Linked DNA regions of Paraneptunicella aestuarii. The protein of the gene in region 2 interacts with the protein of the main gene of each other region in a pairwise test. Links are inferred from orthologs where the notes say so. Each region holds a gene or a part of one and is shown on either strand. Other genes may lie near its edges.

What was found. Proteins that work in one complex are often made in the same cells at the same time.
Region 1: the proteins of lolA (region 2) and KIH87_RS07835 interact in binary tests that used the Escherichia coli proteins (3 or more experiments, as listed by UniProt). The link is inferred for Paraneptunicella aestuarii from one-to-one orthologs.

Annotation. Positions count from the first base shown.
Region 1 is NZ_CP074570.1:1,874,231-1,877,142, reverse strand. The notes cover bases 1-2,909. They hold KIH87_RS07835 (lipoprotein-releasing ABC transporter permease subunit), read right to left. Parts: upstream 2,104-2,909; coding sequence 898-2,103; downstream 1-897. Other genes in these bases: KIH87_RS07825 (TMEM165/GDT1 family protein), read left to right, coding at 2,889-2,909; KIH87_RS07830 (hypothetical protein), read left to right, coding at 2,421-2,846; lolD (lipoprotein-releasing ABC transporter ATP-binding protein LolD), read right to left, coding at 184-876; KIH87_RS07845 (lipoprotein-releasing ABC transporter permease subunit), read right to left, coding at 1-183. Also shown: more of KIH87_RS07825, read left to right, coding at 2,910-2,912. UniProt on the Escherichia coli protein: Part of an ATP-dependent transport system LolCDE responsible for the release of lipoproteins targeted to the outer membrane from the inner membrane.
Region 2 is NZ_CP074570.1:2,894,450-2,897,335, forward strand. Bases 1-2,883 are described here. They hold lolA (outer membrane lipoprotein chaperone LolA), read right to left. Parts: upstream 1,829-2,883; coding sequence 1,172-1,828; downstream 1-1,171. Other genes in these bases: KIH87_RS11185 (replication-associated recombination protein A), read right to left, coding at 1-1,138; KIH87_RS11195 (DNA translocase FtsK), read right to left, coding at 1,831-2,883. Outside these bases: more of KIH87_RS11195, read right to left, coding at 2,884-2,886. UniProt on the Escherichia coli protein: Participates in the translocation of lipoproteins from the inner membrane to the outer membrane.

The sequences.
Region 1 (2,912 bases), 1.0 Mb from region 2 along the record:
CGCTACTAACAAACGGTCTTTTAGCTCACGTTCAAAGCCATTCATAACCGATAACAGCAATATCAGTACAAAACATCCCAAACCAATACCGACGGTAGACGAGGAAGCAATAAACGACGTAAACCCACTGCGCTTTTTACTCTTGCGGAATCGAAATGCGAGTTGCCAAACCAGACCGTTCACTTAGCTCTCCTGTCCGGAATTGACTAACTTACCATTGCTTAAATGCAGTGTACGATCAAGTTTGGCGGCTAATTGAGTATCATGAGTTACCACGACGAAACTGGTAGCAAACTCCTGCTTCAAATCCAAAAGCAGCTGGTATACCGATTCACCTGTCTTGTCATCCAGATTCCCAGTAGGTTCATCTGCCAACACCATCTTGGGGTGAGTTACCAAAGCGCGAGCAATCGCCACACGCTGCCGTTCCCCTCCCGACAATGCAGACGGTTTGTGCAAAATACGATCAGCAAGGCCAACCTTTTCTAAAATTAGTTTTGCTTGCTGCATCGCCTGTTTATGAGGCTTTCCTGCAATAAGCAATGGCATTGCCGTATTCTCTAATGCATCAAACTCCGGCAACAAATGGTGTTGTTGATACACAAACCCCAGACATTCATTACGAAACCGGGCTTGCTGCGCTTCGCTGTATTGATAGATGTCCTGACCTTGAAAAATCACAGAGCCAGAATTGGGCTTATCCAATGCCCCAAGCAGATGCAGCAAGGTACTTTTTCCCGAGCCAGAACTTCCTAAAATGGCCACCTGTTCACCTTCATTGAGAGTGAAACTAATATCATCCAACACGTTAACGGGAACCGGGCCTTCCGAATAAGTTTTAGTAAGATGTTGGCATTGAAGTAAAACTGAACTCATTAATTTCCCTTCTAAATCAGGCTATTCATAGCGAAGCGCATTGGCTGGTTTCACCTTGGAAGCACGATACGCAGGATAAAGTGAAGCGCTAAAACAGAGCAATAATGACAGCGCAATCATGGCTGTAACTTGCTGGTTCTGAACCAAAATAGGCAAGCGAGCTTCTGGCAAATACAGATGCATAGGTACACCCAGCATCAATAAAATCTCATTGATATTAAAGGCTAGAATTAAACCAATGGCACTTCCGATAAGCGTGCCTTTAATACCATTACTTAACCCATTGACCAAAAAGATCATTAGCACCGATGTGCGTGACATCCCTTGCGTTTGCAGAATCGCAATATCACCCTGCTTTTCCGTCACCACCATGACCAATGCTGAAACAATATTAAAAGCAGCAACCGCAACAATGAGCAGCAACATCAACAACATCATGTTTTTTTCCATCTTCACGGCATCGAACAACGGCCCCTGACGTTCACGCCAATCATGGTATTGAAAGCCAGCCTTATCCAACTGTGTACGCATGTTCATATAATCGAAGGGGTCTTGCAGGAATAAGCGACTTTGTTCAATCTCGCTCTGCGGTTTTCTTAACAAACGCGCTAAATCGGCAATATTCATCAATACAACAGAGCTATCCAATTCCGATCCCATTTCAAATATGCCCACCACTTTAAATTTACGTTGGCTGGGAATGCGTCCTAATAAGGTATAGCGGCTACCTTCAGCGGTCATAATACGTACAGGTTCACCCACCTGAATATCTAAAGACATAGCTAAAGAACGGCCAATGACGATGCCAAATTCTCCCGGCTGCAAACGAGACAAATTCCCTAGCAGCAAGTGTTCCGACATCGACGCGTACTGATCATAAGAACGAGCTTCAACTCCCTGCACAATCACAGGTTTCAAACCCGACGTTGACTGCACAGCCGCTTCCAGTTCCGCAAAAGGAATAACGCCCTTAACCATCTCATCATCAGCGATGGATTGGGGTAATTCAGCATGAGTGGTATTAACAATAAAGTGCGGTAGCAAACCTAGAATGCGTTGTTTTAGCTGGCCTTCGAAGCCATTCATAACGGAAGAAACGAGGATCAAAGCTGCTAGCCCAAGCGCAATGCCCGTAATGGAGAAAAAGTTTATAAAAGCAATAAAATGACTGCCCTTGCGGCTATTGGCATAACGCCAGCCAATAAAAACAGAAACAGGAAGCTTCATTCAACCTGTCCTTGAATTTCTGTCATAAATGAACATCCTCAAAAAGTGCCTGATTCCGGCAACAAGTGCCGCAATTGTGACACATATTATTGTCGCTTGAACACGATTAAGCGATTTTACTTACAATATTGTGGAAAACAGATATGGGTATTAGCCAGATGAATATGCTAATCAGCACCATAAACTGCTATACTCCGCGTCAAATTTGGCCATACTGCCACAAGAAAAGCGATGAAAAACACATCAGCCTTACAAACTGATATAACTCTAAAAATCGCTCGCTTAACTGAAACCCAATCAATATTTTTGTAAATCTCATGATTCGAATTTTTGCAATTTTGCTTTCGATACTACTGAGCGCTTGCTCAAGTACATCACATGTTCTCATAGGCCAGGAACGTCCTCCTATATCGCCAGAACAAGTGGTGGTGTACACAGAACCTCCCGCAGAATATGAAAAAATAGCCATATTACAATCCTCTAGCCGTAACTCCTGGACTTTTACCGAGCAAGGTAAAGTTGATGCAGCAATAGAGCGCATGAAACAGGAAGCGGCAAAGCTAGGCGCTAATGGCGTGCTGTTAGAAAGCACTGGAGATGAGCATTCGGGTTATATCAGCACAGGTTCTGGCACCTACGAAAGGCATACTGCCATAGGCATTGAAGTAGGTATGCCGCTTACTCATAAGACTGCACATGGTACAGCCATATGGGTTCCACCTACACAAGCAAATTCAAACTAATCGATTAAAACTAACCAATTCAAATCAGTAAGAGTAATCACAATGGAATTTAAAGTCTTTCTCACC
Region 2 (2,886 bases):
CCTCTCCGGCACCCAAGCTCTTCATCAACTCTGTAGGCGCATTACGCAAATGCATAGGAACATCAGCATCAGAAGTGTCTTTCGCTAAACTCATCGCTTGTTTAAACGCGGTATATACTGCATTACTTTTTGGCGCACAGGCACAATACAAAACGGCTTGGGCAATCGCTCTTTCACCTTCTGCAGCGCCCACTCTGTGGTACACATCCCACGCATTGAGGGTCAATTGTAATGCTCTGGGATCGGCATTGCCAATATCTTCCGAGGCAATCGCTAAAAGCCGTCGGGCAATCGCGGTAGGTTCTGCGCCTGTTACCAATAAGCGGCAAAACCAGTATAACGCGCCGTCGGGAGATGAGCCTCTAACGGATTTATGAAAAGCGGATAGAAGATCATAATAATAATCTCCGCCCTTATCAAAATGCGCCATTTTATCGCCCGAGGCATGAGCAATATGTTGCTTATCAAGGCTTTTACCGCTCTCTCTAAGCTGCAATGCTATCTCCAGAGTGTTGAGAAGCTTACGCCCGTCACCACATGCCACTTCAACTAATAGTGCTTCGGCGTCAGATTCAATAGTGACAAGCTCTGAATTGTCTTCACTATATTTCTTCAATGCACGATGAATTAGCTGCTTAAGCCCATCAGCATCAAGCTTTTTCAACACATAAACACGAGTACGGGACAAAAGAGCATTGTTTAATTCAAAGGAAGGATTCTCAGTAGTTGCACCGATGAAAATCACCGTGCCATCTTCAATAAAGGGTAAAAATGCGTCTTGCTGAGATTTATTAAAACGGTGGACTTCATCCACAAACAATATGGTTTGTCTGCCAAAATCTCTGGCATTGCTCTTGGCGTTATCAATAGCCGCTCGAATTTCCTTAACCCCACCGGTAACTGCAGAGATTTTTTCAACCTGAGCATCAATGCTATGAGCGACAATCTCAGCCAAGGTCGTCTTGCCAGTTCCCGGAGGCCCCCACAAAATCATGGAATGAGCATTGCCAGAACGAATGGCTTCATAAAGTGGTTTACCGGGCGCGAGAATGTGCTCCTGACCTACATAGCCATCAATAGAAGTGGGTCGTAATAGAGCTGCAAGGGGTTTTGCCACATCGCCAAACTGGAGTTCCATTAGCTATGAACCACGTTTAGTGTTATCTGAAAATCAACGCTGATCATCAAGTTCAAAGCCTGATGGCATACTAAAAGTAAAACGCTGAGAAGAAATCTCTTGATTCTGTTTAATATCAGAAAAAATCAGCTGATTGCGCTGCTCTTGCTGATCAAGAATGATCAATTGTGACAACACACCATCATCAAAAAACAAAACAAGCTGCTTGATTGACTGATTCTCCGATTTGGGGGTAATCATAAACTCACCTTCGTTCACTTTAGCAACCTGATAGCCATCCCAAATATCGGAATTGGGCTGAGCCAACAACATAATAGGGTGATCTTTCACCGAATGTTGCTGATCCAGAGCAATCACCTGCTCAACAAAAGGATCGATGTGCCAAAGGGTTTTGCCATCGGCAATCAAGGTCGCTTCATTGGGCGGTAACACTTCCCAGTACAGCTTTTGAGGCTGCTGTAAATTGATAATTCCTTTTGCTTCTTGCAACAACTCGTTGTTTGCATCCATCACCTTTTGCTCAAAATGAGCAGAATAAGTGTGTAACTGCGATAACAAGTGCTTTAGTTCTTGAGCAGATGAATCTAGCTTCTCTTCCCCATTAAGAGCAAACACGCTGGTTGAGATAGCGATAAACAAGAATCCACTAATGATGTTTTTAAATTGTAGTCTTCTTACTATTTTTACCATTTTTAACCTCTGGGTGGTGGTGGCGCCAACACATCTCTATTGCCGTTATGCCCCGGAGCACTCACAACACCGCTTTGTTCCATTTGCTCAACTAACCGGGCAGCCCGGTTATAGCCAATTCTAAATTTACGTTGCACGCCCGACACTGATGCTCTGCGCGTTTCTGTCACAAAAGCCACGGCTTCATCATAAAACGGATCTAATTCCTGATCTCCGCCATCAGGTTGCTCACCGGGTAGTAATATCTCGTCATTAGATTCACCCGACAATATTTCATCAATATATTGCGGCGTACCTCGCGATTGCCAATCAGCAACCACTGCATGAACTTCATGATCATCAACAAAAGCACCATGAACACGAGTAGGTACACCCGATCCCGGTGGTAAATACAACATATCCCCCATGCCCAACAAAGCTTCGGCACCTTGCTGATCCAGAATGGTTCTGGAATCAATCTTGGAAGAAACCTGAAAGGCAATACGGGTAGGAATATTAGCTTTAATCAAGCCAGTGATAACATCAACAGAAGGTCGCTGAGTAGCCAGAATCAGGTGGATTCCCGCCGCCCTGGCTTTTTGAGCAATACGGGCAATGAGTTCTTCAACTTTCTTACCCACAATCATCATCATGTCAGCAAATTCATCCACGACAACGACGATACTGGGAAGTTTTTCCAACTCTGGTGCTTCTTCTGCCATAGATTCGTTTGGATTCCAGAGAGGATCCTTAATAGGCTGCCCATTCTCTTTCGCTTCCAGCACTTTGGCGTTATAGCCTTTCAGATTACGCACCCCCAAAGCTGACATTAAACGATAGCGGCGCTCCATTTCCCCTACACACCAGCGCAAGGCATTAGAAGCCTCTTTCATGTCGGTGACAACTTCTGCCAACAAATGTGGAATGCCTTCATACACCGACAATTCCAACATTTTAGGGTCAATCATGATAAAACGAACATCTTCTGGCGTAGACTTGTATAGCAAGCTCAAAATCATAACGTTCACGCCAACGGATTTACCTGAACCTGTTGTACCAGCCACCAGCAAATGCGGCAT